Regions from separate parts of the Monashia sp. HAY1-11D genome, predicted to be linked through region 3. Evidence: predicted binding sites of a transcription regulator. Region 3 holds the regulator's gene; each other region holds the start of a gene.

Region 1 (4,916 bases), 530 kb from region 3:
GGACAATCCGACCGGGCCTCCGGCGAAGCGCCGACACAGTGCCTCGAGGACGGCGCGGTCGAGGCGGTCGAGGCCGCGTTCGTCGACGTCGAACAGCTCGAGGGCCCTGCGCGCCGCGCTGCGGCTGACCCGGTGCTCGCCGTGGACCTGTGCCCAGTCGCGGACCCGGCGCAGCAACCGGTTGGCGATGCGCGGGGTCCCGCGGGAGCGCAGCGCGATCTCGGCGATGCCGTCCTCGTCGGCGTCGAGCCCGAGCAGCCGCGCCGAGCGGTGCAGGATCGAGACGAGGTCCTGCGGCGCGTAGAAGTCGAGGTGGCCGGTGAAGCCGAAGCGGTCGCGCAGGGGCGCCGGCAGCAGACCGGCGCGCGTCGTCGCGCCCACGACCGTGAAGGGGGGCAGCTCGAGCGGGATGGCGGTGGCTCCGGGGCCCTTGCCGATGATGACGTCGACCCGGAAGTCCTCCATGGCCAGGTAGAGCATCTCCTCGGCCGAGCGGGACATCCGGTGGATCTCGTCGAGGAAGAGGACCTCGCCCTCGGCAAGGGAGGACAGCACGGACGCGAGGTCACCCGCGTGCTGGATGGCGGGTCCCGACGTGATGCGGATCGGCTGCTCGAGCTCGCTCGCGACGATCATCGCCAGCGTGGTCTTGCCGAGCCCCGGGGGCCCGGACAGCAGGACGTGGTCCGGCGGCGTGCCGCGACCGCGGGCCGCCGTGAGGACGAGCCCGAGCTGCTCGCGGACGCGGTCCTGCCCGGGGAAGTCGTCGAGGCGACGCGGGCGGAGCGCGGCCTCGACCTGGCGCTCGTCACCCGGGCCGTCGTCGTGGACCCGCGCGTCGACGATGCGCGCGGTCGCGTCGAACGACCCGTCGTCCCAGACCTCGAGGTCGGGCAGGTCGGCGGCCTCGGCGCCGGACCGGTCGCGGCTCATCGGCCCAGCTCCTGGAGGGCGGCCCGCAGGAGCGCGGAGACGCCGGCGCCCTCCGCGGCTCTCGGCGCGACCTTGTCGAGGGCGTCCTCGGCCTGTCGCACGTTCCACCCCAGCCCGACGAGGGCCTCGCGCACCTGCTCGCGCCACGCGTCGCCCGTCTCGAGCGGGACCGGCTCGGCCGCGCTGCCGGACCCGGGGAGCGCGCCGAGCTTGTCCTTGAGCTCGAGCACGAGCCGCTCGGCGCCCTTGCGGCCGATGCCCGGCACCTTGGTCAGCGCCGCGACGTCGCCCGTGCCGAGGGCCACCCGGACCGCGTCGGGCGAGTGGACGGCGAGAAGCGCGAGCGCGAGACGCGGGCCGACGCCGGACACGGTCTGGACGGTCTCGAAGACGAGCTTCTCGTCGTCGGTGGCGAAGCCGTACAGCGTCAGCGAGTCCTCGCGCACGACGAGCGTCGTGGCGAGGTCGGCCTGCGCGCCGTGCCGGACCGACGCCGCCGTCGCGGGCGTCGTGTGCACGAGCATCCCCACGCCGCCGACCCCGAGGACGAGGGAGTCGAGGCCGACCTTGAGGACGGTGCCGGACAGGGACGCGATCATCGGGGGCGGGCTCCTGGGAGGGTGCGAGCGGGACGGGCCGGTGGGGTCGAGGCGGTCGGCGTGCGCGACGGACGGGAGGCGCGGGGCCGGCGGGCGAGCAGCTCGTCGCGCGCCTGCTCGAGCCGGTTCTGGGTGCCGCCGCGCCACACGTGGCAGATGGCGAGGGCGAGGGCGTCGGCGGCGTCGGCGGGCTTCGGTGGCGTGTCGAGGCCGAGGAGGCGGGTCACCATCGTCGTGACCTGCGCCTTGTCCGCGCGGCCGCTGCCGCTCACGGCCGCCTTGACCTCGGTGGGGGTGTGCAGCGTGACGGGTAGGCCGCGCCGCTCGGCGAGCATCATGACGATGCCCGTGACCTGGGCGGTGCCCATGACCGTCGAGACGTTGGTGTCGGCGAAGACGCGCTCGATGGCGACGGCCTCGGGCCGGTGCCGCTCGAACCAGTGCCGCATCTCGTCCTCGACGGCGACCAGGCGGCGCGGCGTCGGGTCGCCGGACGGGGTGCGGATCACGCCGACCTCGACGAGCGCGAGCCGCCGCCCGGGAGACCCGTCGACGACGCCGACGCCGCAGCGGGTCAGGCCGGGGTCGACGGCGAGGACGCGCACGGCACCTCCTGGGGCGGTCGTCGGGTCGGTCGGGCGGTTCGAACCGGCGGCCGATCCGAACAGGTGTTCGGGACCAACGCTAACCGCCCGGTCCGCCGGCGACGAGGAGGCACGCCGGTCACCGACGTGCCTCCTCGTCTGCGCTCGGACGACGCCGTCCGGGTGGGCTCACTCCTCGGCGTCGAGCTCCGCGAGCACGTCGTCGGGGATGTCGCCGTTGGCGTAGACGTTCTGGACGTCGTCGCTGTCCTCGAGGGCGTCGATGACGCGGATCATCTTCTTCGCGCCGTCGAGGCCGAGGGGCACCTGCAGGTTGGGCACGAAGGACGCCTCGGCGGAGTCGTAGTCGATGCCGGCCTCCTGGACGGCCCGGCGGACCGCGACGAAGTCGCTTGCCTCGGAGACGATCTCCCAGGTGTCGCCGTTGTCGTTGACCTCTTCGGCGCCCGCCTCGAGGACGACCTCGAGGATGTCGTCCTCGGACGTGCCGTCCTTGGGCACGATGACGACGCCCTTGCGGTTGAAGACGTAGGCGACCGAGCCCGGGTCGGCCAGCTGGCCGCCGTTGCGGGTCAGGGCCGTGCGGACCTCGGCAGCCGCACGGTTGCGGTTGTCGGTGAGGCACTCGATGAGGAGCGCGACGCCGTTGGGCGCGTAGCCCTCGTACATGATCGTCTGCCAGTCGGACCCGCCGGCCTCGGCACCCGAGCCACGCTTGACGGCGCGGTCGATGTTGTCGTTCGGGACCGAGGTCTTCTTCGCCTTCTGGATCGCGTCGTAGAGCGTCGGGTTGCCGGCGGGGTCACCGCCGCCCTGCTTGGCCGCGACCTCGATGTTCTTGATGAGCTTGGCGAAGAGCTTGCCGCGCTTGGCGTCGATGGCAGCCTTCTTGTGCTTCGTGGTGGCCCATTTGGAGTGGCCGCTCATGCAGTGTCCTCGCGTTCCGGTCTACTGGCAGTGCTGCGTGACGATCTTGACGAACTCGGCGTGGATGCGGCGGTCTCCCCCGACCTCGGGATGGAAGGAGGTCGCCATGAGGTTCCCCTGCCGAACCGCGACGATCCTACCGGCGGCCGGCCCGTCGCTGACTCGCGCGAGCACCTCGACGGCCTCCCCCGCCGTCTCGACCCACGGAGCGCGGATGAAGACGGCGTGCACCGTGCCGTCGAGGCCGGCGAACTCGAGGTCCTGCTCGAAGGAGTCGACCTGCCGGCCGAAGGCGTTGCGGCGCACGGTGACGTCGAGGCCGCCGAGGGTCTGCTGGTCCGGGCGTCCGTCGGCGATGCGGTCGGCGAGCATGATCATGCCGGCGCACGACCCGAACACCGGGAGTCCCTCGGCGATGCGCCGTCGCAGCGGTTCCTGGAGGTCGAAGGCGCGGACGAGCTTGTCCATGGTGGTCGACTCGCCGCCGGGCACGACGAGCCCGTCGAGCCGGTCGACCTCGCCGGGACGCCGGACCAGGGTGACGTCGGCGCCGAGGTCGGTGAGGGCTGCGGCGTGCTCGCGGACGTCGCCCTGGACGGCGAGGACGCCGATGCGGGGTGCTGCCATGAGGGCGAGGGTATGCCGCGCGCTCCCTGCGGGTCACACCGGCCCGGCGTCTGGGACCCGAGACAGTCGGTGACGGACCGGTCCTGACGCGCGCCGGGCCGACCGGGATACGTTGCGGCCATGACCCTCAGCGCTCTCGACACCCTCCTGTCCGCCGCCGAGGCCGCGGACGCCGCGTCGCCCCTGGCGGGAACCCGTGACCTCTTCGACCTGCCGGAGGGCGTCATCTACCTCGACGGCAACTCGCTCGGGGCCCTGCCGCGCGCCGTCGGACCGGTCCTCGAGGACGTCGTGCGCCGCCAGTGGGGCGAGCGACTCATCCGGTCCTGGAACGAGGCCGACTGGTGGGGCGCGCAGACCCGCGTCGGCGACGCGGTGGGGCGCATCGTCGGGGCGGCACCGGGCCAGGTCGTCGTCACCGACTCGACGTCGGTCAACCTGTTCAAGGCCGTCGTGGGCGCGGCACGACTGCGGCCGGGCCGCACCGTCGTGCTCACCGACCCCGACTCGTTCCCGACCGACCTCTACATGACCGAGGCAGCCGCCCGCCTCTGCGGCCTCGAGGTGCGACGGGTGTCGCCGCGCGACGCGGTCGCCGCCGTCCACGAAGTGGGTGACGCCCTCGCCCTCGCCGCCTACTCGAGCGTCGACTACCGCACCGGTGAGCTGTGGGACCTTCGCCCCCTGACCGACGTCGCGCACGAGGAGGGTGCGCTCGTCTGCTGGGACCTGTGCCACTCGGCGGGCGTCGTCGACGTCGACCTCGACGCGAACGGCGTCGACCTGGCCGTCGGCTGCGGCTACAAGTACCTCAACGGCGGCCCCGGGGCTCCGGCGTTCATCTACGTCGCGGCCCGGCACCAGGACCGGTTCGACCAGCCGCTGGCCGGCTGGCAGGGGCACGCCCGGCCCTTCGACATGAGCCCGGACTACGAGCCGCACGCCGGCATCACCCGAGCCCGGGTCGGCACCCCGCCGCTGCTGTCCGTCCTCGCCCTGGAGGCGGCCCTGACGGCCTACGACGGCCTGTCCCCCGCCGACGTCCGCGCCGCGTCGCTGTCGGTGACGGCCACCTTCCTCGACGCTCTCGGGGCGCTCGGCGTGGACCTGCCCCTCGCGACGCCGCGCCCGGCGGAGCGTCGCGGGTCCCAGGTCTCGCTGCGCCACCCGCAGGCCTTCGCCGTCGTGCAGGCGCTCATCGCCCGCGGCGTCATCGGTGACTTCC
Region 2 (4,916 bases), 2.9 Mb from region 3:
CGCAGTCCGCAGGCGCCTCGCCGCAGGACGGCTGCGTCGGGCGTCGGGACGGCCCCCCGGGCGCGTGCGCGTCAGGTGCGGCTGGGCCGCGCGGGCGCGGGGCCCGGTCACCGGGACGCTTCGACGTCCCCGGCGGTCGACGTCACTCGGGCCGCAGCGGCGTCGCGATGGGGTCGCTCGTCGAGACGGGTGCCGGGGTGTCGAGGTCGGACGGGGCCACCGCGGTGGGGGCTGAGACGCCGTCGCCGTCGGTGCGCATACCGGCGATCTCGGAGCGGAACACGCGGATCGACCGGCCGAGGCTCCGTGAGGCGTCGGGCAGGCGCTTCCAGCCGAAGAGGACCATCGCGGCGATGGCGATGATGAGCATCTCCGGCCATCCCAGATCGGCCATGGCGTCCTCTCCTCTACGGCGGCCGGGCACCGTGCCGCATGCCGCTCAGCCGCAGGCTAGGCGCGAAGTCTGGACGTGGCCTGTGCGCCGTCGACGCGTTGGCTGTGATCCACATCGACAGGCGGTGCGCACCTCAAAGGAGTCATGACGCGCGCTGCACGCAAGGACCGGCTCAGCAGCCGACGTGCTCAGAACGGTGGCGGCTCGGGTTCAGGGCCGGGTTCCCGAACAGGTGCCCGATCGGGCGGGCCTGTCTGGGGTGGCCCTGTGTCGGATGGGCGCGCGCCGGGGTCGGTGAGGGCTTCGCGCCAGTCCTTGGGGTAGGTGACGTACTCGCGACCCGTGAGGGTGGTCCACCTCGTCGCCCCCGAGCCACGGCCCCCACCACCCCGGTCGCGGTCATCGGGTCCGGCGGCGGGATGGTGGTCGCGCCGGGCGGTCCAGGCGCCGGAGGTCTTGGGATGGTGGCAGCCGCGGGACAGGGCCTGCAGGTTGGTCACTCGGGTGGGGCCGGCCGGCCAAGGGGTGATGTGGTCGAGGTCGCAGCGTTCGGCGGGGACCTGGCAGCCGGGGGCGCGATAGGTCCCGTCGAGGGCCCGGACGTGCTCGGCCATGGCGCGGGTCGGGGTGTAGCAGTCGGCGGACAGCTGCACGGCGGTGCCGGTGTCCAGGTCGACTGCCAGGCGCTGCCACACCGACCCGGGCGCGGTCATGATCGCGCGGGCGTGGGCGGCGGTCACCCAACCGTGCCCCGGCAGCTCGCACGCGGCGTCCGAGGCCCCGGTGGCGACCTCGAACGGGACGACGATGCGCACCACCGCCGCCGGCGCGGCGGTGAGCCAGCGCCCGCACGTCGGGCCGGCATCCGGGCCGGCGTCCGGGCCTGCCGTCGACCCGGATGCCGCTCCGGCGAGGGCCTGCCCGTCATGCCCGCCCGGGGTGGTGCCGAAGAGGGCGAGGTCGGTGAGCAGGTCGCAACGGAGCTGGTCCAGGGTGCGCCCGTCGCCGGCGGCCCGGGCCGCGCGGGCCAACGCGTCGACGCGGTCCAGGACGCCGACGACCCGTTCGGCGGTGGCCGTCAGGGTGATGACGCCCATGCCGTCCTCGGTCAGGCGCCCGAACACGCCCCGGCGCGCGGTGGCGGTACGGCGGCGTTCGTCGCTGCACCGGTGGTCGGCGGCGGTGACGGTGCGGCGCAGTCGGGCCCGGAACAGCTGCTGCGTGGCGACCGTCCCGTCGGGGGCCGGCGCCAGGACCGTGGTCTCGAGGGCCGGCAGGGCGTGGTCGGGCAGGGCGCGCGTCTCGGCGACGAGGGTCAGGGCCCGGTGCAGGCTCGTGGCTCCTCGGCGCAGCGCCTCGCGCAGGACCCGGTGTCGGCGCGGCGCCAGGGCCAGCTCGAGCCGGCGGGACACCTCGCCTTGCCCGACCCCGGTCGCACAGGCGATCTCGGCCGCCACGACCCGCTCGGTGCTCAGCGGTACCGGCGCGGCGGTGGCCAGTCGCGCCAGCTGCTGCTCCTGGATCGTGTGCAACGCGGCGTACGCCTCCAGCAGCCGCGACTCCAGCCGCGCCTTGGCCCGCTCCAGCGCCTCCACCTGCGACAGCACCCGGTCACCGGCCGCGTCCAGCCCCTCGTCGCGAAAGGGGACCGGTGCCACCACGACCGCAGCCCCAAGCCGGGCCCGGTCGGTGGCGAGGATGCGCCGGACCCTCGCGGGTCGACCACCCGCAGACCCGGCAGGCAGCGCGTCGAGATAGGGCATCGCCGCTCTCCTCTCGCCAGGTGGTCACCTCTCTCAAGTAGAACAGGTGTTCGAATGGCGGTCAAGCCTGCAGTGTGGACGGTGGACTCGGAAGTGCTTGTGTCGCAGTCCTGTCCACAGGTGTGGGCCGCGGAGCCGTGATGCCGAGGCGCCCGCACGGTACGGTCGGCGTCATGCCGACCGAGCAGCGCAGCCACGTCGTCGCGATCGACCAGGGCACCACGAGCACCCGGGCCATGGTGTTCGACCGCGAGGGCAGGGTCGTGGCCGTCGACCAGCTCGAGCACCGCCAGGTGTTCCCGCGCGCCGGGTGGGTGGAGCACGACGCGTCCCAGATCTGGGCCAACACGCGTCAGGTGGTCGGTGGCGCCCTCGGCAAGGCCAACCTCAACGCGACGCACGTCGCGGCCGTCGGCATCACCAACCAGCGCGAGACCACCGTGGTCTGGGACCGGACCACGGGCGAGCCGGTGCACAACGCCATCGTCTGGCAGGACACCCGCACGCAGGCGATCTGCGACGAGCTCGCGGCCCGCGGCGACGCCGGCCGGTGGCGCGAGGTCACCGGGCTCCCGCTCGCGACGTACTTCGCCGGACCGAAGGTCCGCTGGGTGCTCGACAACGTCGACGGCGCCCGCGAGCGCGCTCGCGACGGTGAGCTGCTCATGGGCACCATCGACTCGTGGCTGCTGTGGAACCTCACCGGAGGGGCCGGCGACGGCGGCCTGCACGTCACCGACGTGACGAACGCGTCGCGGACCCTGCTCATGGACCTGCGGACCCTGTCGTGGGACGAGGACCTCTGCGCCGCGATGGGCGTGCCGATGTCGATGCTGCCCGAGATCCGCTCGTCCTCGGAGGTGTACGGCACGTGCAAGCCAGGCATCCTCATCGACGTGCCCGTCGCGGGCATCCTCGGCGACCAGCAGGCCGCGACCTTCGGCCAGGCCTGCCTCGACGTGGGGACCGCGAAGAACACCTACGGCACCGGCAACTTCATGCTCCTCAACACCGGCGAGGACATCGTCGCGTCCGACAACGGCCTGCTCACGACGGTCTGCTACCGCCTCGGCGGGGACAAGCCGGTCTACGCGCTCGAGGGGTCCATCGCCGTCACCGGGTCGCTCGTGCAGTGGCTGCGCGACAACCTCGGCATCATCGAGGACGCCGCGGAGGTCGAGACGCTGGCGGCGAGCGTCGACGACAACGGCGGTGCCTACTTCGTGCCGGCCTTCTCCGGTCTCTTCGCGCCGTACTGGCGCCCCGACGCACGGGGCGCCCTCGTCGGTCTGACGCGCTACGTCGACAAAGGGCACATCGCCCGGGCGGCCTTGGAGGCCACGGCCTTCCAGACGCGCGAGGTGCTCGACGCCATGGACGCCGACTCGGGCGTGCCGCTGACCGAGCTCAAGGTCGACGGTGGGATGGTCGTCAACGACACCCTCATGCAGTTCCAGGCCGACCTGCTCGGTGTCGACGTCGTCCGGCCGGAGGTCAGCGAGACGACGGCCCTCGGAGCGGCGTACGCCGCGGGTCTGGCCGTCGGCTACTGGGAGTCGACCGACGAGATCCGCCGGAACTGGCGCGAGGGCCGCCGCTGGAGCCCCCAGATGGACGAGGCCGAGCGGGACCGCCTCTACCGCCAGTGGAAGAAGGCCGTGCAGCGCACCCTCGACTGGGTCGACGACGACACCCGGTGAGCGCCGCGGACGGGGGCGCACCCCCGCCTGCCCCCGCGACCTGGGTGGCGCCTGCGTCGGCTGCCCGGACGCGCACCGGCGCGACGGCGGTCAGCCCAGCCCGGTGCCGGCTGTGACGGCGGCGATCGCGGCGTCGTAGTCCGGCTCCTGGCCGATGCTCGGCACCAGCTCGGTGTGGACGACGGTGCCCTCGGCGTCGATGACGACCACCGAGCGCGCGAGCAGCCCGCGCATCCGGCCGTCGACCATCGTCACGCCGTAGTCCGTGCCGAAGGTGGAGCGGAACGTCGAGGCCGTCACGACGTTCGCGATGCCCTCGGCGCCGCAGAACCGGCGCAGCGCGAACGGCAGGTCGGCCGAGACGCACAGCACCGTCGTGTTGTCCAGGCCCGCGGCGAGCTCGTTGAAACGCCGCACGCTCGTCGCGCAGACGCGGGTGTCGATGCTGGGGAAGATGTTGAGGACGACGCGGCGGCCGTGCGGCCGCTCGACGTCGGCGAGGTCGGTGCCCGCCAGCGTGAAGTCGGGCGCAGGGCGCCCGACGGCCGGCAGGTCGCCGACGGTGTGGACGGTGGTCTCTGCGAGGGCGGTGGTGGCCATGACGCGTTTCTAGCACCCGGGAGCCGACGCGTAGGTTGGGGCCCATGACTCCGACGCGTCCGCCGGCGCGCCCGTCCGGACGCTCGCCCGAGGCGCCGCACGGTGCCGGTACCCGGTTCCTCGTCAACTGCATCGGCATCGTCGGTCTGGTCTTCGGCCTGCTGCCGGTCGTCAGGTACGTCCTCCAGCTCGACCTCTTCGGCTTCGCGACGGCGCCGTACGACTGGCTGCGGCTCGACGGTGCCATGCGCTACGTCCCGCCGCTCATGGTGCTCGTCGTGTGCGGGGTCGCCGCCTACCTGCTCGAGAAGCGCCTCGAGCGCGCCGGCTGACCGACGCGGCTCTGGGTGTTCGCGTGATGTGATGGCCGCATGCCGCTTCGGGCCCGTCTCGTCGCCGCGCTCGGGGTGCTGCTCGCCGCGAGCGCGCCGACGCTGCCCGTGGCCGAGGCGTCGTCCC
Region 3 (4,916 bases):
GATCCATCGCGGACCGACCACCGCGCGCGCCGGAGAGGAGGTCCGCCGCGAGGCCGGCATCGACGTCTGTCGCGATGCGCACGGCCTGACGGAGGTAGGTGTGGACCTCCTCGCGCAGCAGCTCGTCGCGTCGAGCGCGGTGGGCCTCGAGGACCGGGTCGAGACCGGTCGCGCGCACGGGCAGGAACAGCGTGCCGTCGTGTCCGAGCCAGGCGCGGTCGGAGGCCGCGCGCTCGTCGGCCCGGGCGAGCAGGTCCTGGGCGGCCTGGAGGCGGGTGGCGCCGTCCTGCAAGGCGGTGGACGACGCCGCCAGGCACGCCGCGAGGCGGGCGAGGCCGGCGACGAGGGTCACCTGCCGTTCGGCGGCCGCGCTCGACGCCGGTCCCGACCACGTCGAGCCCCGGCGATGCAGCAGGTCCGCGACGACGGCCTGGACCTCGAGGCGGCTCTGCGTGAGACGGCGGGCGGCGAGCTCGAGGGCACCGGGACGAGCCGTCCGCACGCGAGCGACGTCGAACGTCGTCACGGCGCACCGTCACCGGACGGGTTCGTGAACGCCCGGGCGGCGGCATGCTCGACCGCGGAGTAGAGCCTCGAGGCCTCCTGGAGGGCCGACCCGAGGCCGAGCAGCTCCACACGGGCCTCACGAAGACGTTCTCGCCAGGCGAGCGAGATCCGGGAGACGGATGCGGCGAGCATGCCGCCGGCGAGCGCCACCCCGACCGGCTCGACCGCGAGGTCCGGCCTCACCACGGTCAGGCGCGCGAGCGCCCAGTCTGCCGTCGCGGCGGCGTCGTCGACCGTGCCCGTGTCCACCTCGTACCGCATGCGCGCTCCCCTTCCCGAGATCCCCACGGTAGGAAGGACATCGCTCGCGGGCAGAGGTGCATCCACAGGCCCGGGGACCGGCGCCCAGCGTCCATGCCTCATCCACAGGGCGGCCGAAGCCGGACACAGCAGGACGCCGCACCCGAAGGGGTGCGGCGTCCGGGCCACCAGACGGGGTCGAAGCGCCTGGAGGGCCAGCCGCTGAAGGTGGAGCCAACGCGGCGGTCGGGGGACGTGCCGGGAGGCGGCACGAACGGCGACGTCAGGGAGCCGGGATGACGAGCCGCTGGCCCGTGTGGATCATCGACGTCGAGAGGGAGTTGGCCAGCTGCAGCTCGACGACCCCCTCGCGCACCGGAAGGCCCGGGAGCTCACGAGCCGCGATGCCCGACAGGGTCTGACCTGACTCGACCGTGATCGTGCGCGGTGCACCCGTGGCCGAGGCGAGCTGACCGGCGAGGCCGATCCCGAGGGCGAGGACCACGGCGCCGACGAAGAGCGTCACGACGAGGCGGCCGAACCGCGTCAGGCGCATCCGCGGGCGGGCGGCACGGGCGGCCCGCACGGCGGCGCGTCCGGTGGGAACGAGGACGAGCTGCGGCCGCGAGACGAAGTCGGACTCCCCGACCTCCGTCTCCCGCTGCCGGCGAACGGCTTCGATGGCGACCACGCTCATGCTGACCTCCCCTTGCTGCTGACTTGCGAACATGTGTTCGATAGAACGCCTGTACGAGTTGTAGCACGTCTGGTCGATGAAGTCGAGACATGCTTCGAACAGGTGTTTGGCAACTGTGTTCGAACCCCGTACGCTTTCCTCACACCACCAACCACACCAGTCACCACTGACACTGGCCTCGCGAGCGCCGGGACCGGGGTGCCTGGGGCCGCCGACGAAGGGGACACCATGGGCGTGACCGAGCTTCCCGACCGCGACAAGGGCGATGGGCTGACGATGCGCCAGCGGCGCGTGCTCGAGGTGATCCGCAACTCCGTCGACCGACGCGGCTACCCGCCGAGCATGCGCGAGATCGGTGAGGCCGTCGGGCTCGCCAGCCCGTCGAGCGTCAGCCACCAGCTCGCCGCCCTCGAGCGCAAGGGCTACCTGCGTCGGGACCCCAACCGTCCGCGCGCCCTCGAGGTCGTCTCCCCCGACGCCGGAGACGCGACGGGGCGCCGCGGGCGCGCCGAAGCGTCCGACCAGCACGACGTCGAGACCGACTCCGGTGACACGCGCCCCGAGGCGTCGTACGTCCCCGTCCTCGGCAAGATCGCCGCCGGGGTGCCCATCACCGCCGAGGAGGTCGTCGAGGACGTCTTCCCGCTGCCCCGCCAGGTCGTCGGCGAGGGGCAGCTCTTCCTGCTCAAGGTCCAGGGCGACTCGATGGTCGACGCCGCGATCTGCGATGGCGACTGGGTGGTCGTGCGCCAGCAGCCGACTGCCGAGAACGGCGACATCGTCGCGGCGATGCTCGACAACGAGGCCACGGTGAAGACCTTCAAGCGCAAGGACGGTCACGTGTGGTTGCTGCCTCACAACGAGGCCTACGACCCGATCGACGGCGACGATGCGACGATCCTCGGAAAGGTGACCGCAGTCCTGCGTCGCGTCTGAGCAGCCCCCACCGCGGCCACATCACGGGCGCGTCGCGGATCCTCCGCGGCGCGCCGTGAGGTATCCGCACCCTGGACTCGCCACTCTGGGAGCACAGTGCCTGAGGAGGACGCCATGCCCGACCGGCCCGACCGCGACGTCGTCTTCACGTATCGCTATCTGCGGGGCGGCATGGTGGCGCTGCTGCTCATGCTGCTGCTGTCCGTCGTGCTCCAGTGGTGGTGGGGCACGAACCGGTCGTGCTGGCTGGGCTCGATCAGCGCCTACTACTTCACCCCTGCGCGCACGGTCTTCGTCGGCAGCCTCTGCGCGCTTGGCGCCGCCCTCGTCGTCTACAAGGGCCACTCGTCGGAGGAGGACGTGCTCCTCAACTTCTCCGGCTTCATGGCGTTCGTGGTCGCGATGGTGCCCACCGTCCCGGACGATCGCTGCAGCGTTGCAGGCGCGCCGAACCCGTTCGCCCTGCCCACGACGGCCATCTCCGACGCGGTCGACAACAGCGTGTGGTCCCTGGTCGCCGTGGGTCTCCTCGCCCTCGTCGTGACGGCATGGCTGCGACGCGCCGAGCTCAGGGACCCCGCACGCCGACCACCGGTGCGCACCCTGCTCGTCACCGCGGCGTGCAGTGCCGTGGTCGTGTTCGAGCTCGTGCTCTTCCTCGCGCTGCCCGACCGTTTCGTGGCCCTGAGCCACGGCATCGCCGCATCGACGATGGTGGCCGGCGTCATCGCCGTCATGGTCCTCAGCGCCTTCCGGGTCGAGGACCGACACACCTCGACCCAAGAAGCGGCGGGGTACAAGAGGTGGTACCTCGTCATCGCCGGGACCCTGGCTGCGCTGCTGGCCCTCACGGTGCTCGCACACCTGACGCTGCACGGCTTCGACCACGTGATCCTGATCTGCGAGGTCATCATCATCGTGCTGTTCTGCGCCTACTGGATCCTCCAGACCAAGGAGCTGTGGAACCTGCGCGACAGCACGGACCTCGAGGCTCGTAGGGCCGCCGCCATCGCCGAGTGACGGCCCGGTGGTTCGCCACAGCGGGTCGTCGGACGATCAGTTGCGGACGAGGACGCTCCGCGCCTCCTTGACGGTGATCGGGGTTCCCGGCTGCGGCACGGTCACCGTGTCGGGGATCGAGATCCACGCGCCGCCGTTGATGCGGAAGTCCGCGCCGAACGTCACGTCGACCCGCGACGTGTACGTGCCCGGTCTGCGGTAGGTGTGAACGATGTCGCCGTCGGGGTAGACGCCACCGGGCGAGGTGGTCGGGCCCTCGCTCGTGCCGTCCCCGAATCGGTACACGTAGCTGACGAGCTTGGGACGGATCTCGACGCGGTACCCGAACATCGTGGCCGGGTCGACGAGGTCGATCTCGCCCGGCTCAAACCCCCTGCTGGCCCAGTCGACCTTGTAGAAGGTCTTGAGGTTGACGAGCGTCGTGTTCCCCCTCGGCTGCGTGGAGATATCTGCTTGCGACCAAGCTGTATGGTGGAAAGCATTTACGATCATTGTGACTGTCGGATATGGCCGAATGCCCGGAATCATTTCTGGAAGGCACGTAGAACCCACCAGAAACCAGCCGCCGGGCTCGGGTGCACCAGAGGACCCTCCCGGCGCCCCAGAGGGATCTGGGCGCCCATTTTGGTCGACCCATATGCGCAGGACGTCCACCAATGGACCTCTGCCTTCCTCAGCTGAGTTCTTGGCGCAGGCAGCGATGGCGAATACCTGACACTCAACACTCGAGTCGCGACCACCGACGTCGCAGTAAGAGGGCCGGAGCCGGTACTTCCAGTGCGGGTGGTTGGCGTTCACGGCTGCTTCGTACTCTGCGGCCAATTGCGACGCCACCCGTCGATCTATGTTGACCGTCGTTCCGGCTTGGCCGGTATCTCCATTCACACCAGCGAGTGCCACGGTGGCAAGCGAGACTCCGCACGCGAACGTCAAAGCGACGAGGGCGCACAGTCGCGGAAACATGCGGGTCATGACGCAATCAACTTGACTTCTGACACGCGCCAGCCAGACGTACCCCATGCGAGATAGAACATCCAGTGGCTAGGCTCACGAGGGTCAGTCAGAACAAGTTTGCCAGCCCTATCTACAACATTGCTCCGCTCCTGAAAGCCCTTGAACTCAACGCGTCTCAAATCGCCGGCGGCTGAAAGGGCCGTGACCGAGGTGATGGAGACGGGATCACGGTCATACCTTTGAGTCTTCGCTTTTAGCTGCGTTGCCGTTTCAACATAGGCGCGGCAGGCCTTCGAAGAGTGCATGTCACAAAGGGGAACGAGAAGCTCGGGGGAAGGGTAGGTCCACGCACGATTCAAGGTCTTGATTACGTGGGCAACAAAAGCTTCGGCGCCGGCCTTGTCCTTGGTCTTGGCCGCGTCGGGGAGCCCGGCCGGGAAGGTGGGGCCTGCACTGGTCGCGGCGGTCGTGGGCGCCGCTGAGGTCGTGCTCGTCGTGCTCG

Evidence for each region. The regulator LexA, encoded in region 3, represses DNA repair genes until DNA is damaged. The targets are predictions, from matches to a motif close to TCGAACANNTGTTCGA.
Region 1: the regulator LexA is predicted to act here: its motif matches at 2,193-2,208, upstream of ruvC (crossover junction endodeoxyribonuclease RuvC).
Region 2: the regulator LexA is predicted to act here: its motif matches at 2,196-2,211, upstream of AC1VM9_RS06605 (HNH endonuclease signature motif containing protein).

Annotation. Positions count from the first base shown of each region.
Region 1 covers NZ_CP200320.1:3,749,750-3,754,665, reverse strand. Annotated here, with positions in the region: gene ruvB (Holliday junction branch migration DNA helicase RuvB) at 1-933, opposite strand, end outside; gene ruvA (Holliday junction branch migration protein RuvA) at 930-1,532, opposite strand; gene ruvC (crossover junction endodeoxyribonuclease RuvC) at 1,529-2,137, opposite strand; gene AC1VM9_RS17385 (YebC/PmpR family DNA-binding transcriptional regulator) at 2,306-3,064, opposite strand; gene pdxT (pyridoxal 5'-phosphate synthase glutaminase subunit PdxT) at 3,086-3,691, opposite strand; gene kynU (kynureninase) at 3,812-4,916, shown strand, end outside.
Region 2 covers NZ_CP200320.1:1,417,317-1,422,232, reverse strand. Annotated here, with positions in the region: gene AC1VM9_RS06610 (twin-arginine translocase TatA/TatE family subunit) at 143-394, opposite strand; gene AC1VM9_RS06605 (HNH endonuclease signature motif containing protein) at 583-2,157, opposite strand; gene glpK (glycerol kinase GlpK) at 2,331-3,857, shown strand; gene tpx (thiol peroxidase) at 3,948-4,457, opposite strand; gene AC1VM9_RS06590 (hypothetical protein) at 4,502-4,789, shown strand; gene AC1VM9_RS06585 (alpha/beta fold hydrolase) at 4,829-4,916, shown strand, end outside.
Region 3 covers NZ_CP200320.1:4,279,470-4,284,385, forward strand. Annotated here, with positions in the region: gene AC1VM9_RS19725 (alpha/beta hydrolase) at 1-526, opposite strand, end outside; gene AC1VM9_RS19730 (hypothetical protein) at 523-828, opposite strand; gene AC1VM9_RS19735 (LysM peptidoglycan-binding domain-containing protein) at 1,091-1,504, opposite strand; gene lexA (transcriptional repressor LexA) at 1,733-2,440, shown strand; gene AC1VM9_RS19745 (hypothetical protein) at 2,555-3,460, shown strand; gene AC1VM9_RS19750 (PKD domain-containing protein) at 3,497-3,952, opposite strand; gene AC1VM9_RS19755 (hypothetical protein) at 4,429-4,916, opposite strand, start outside.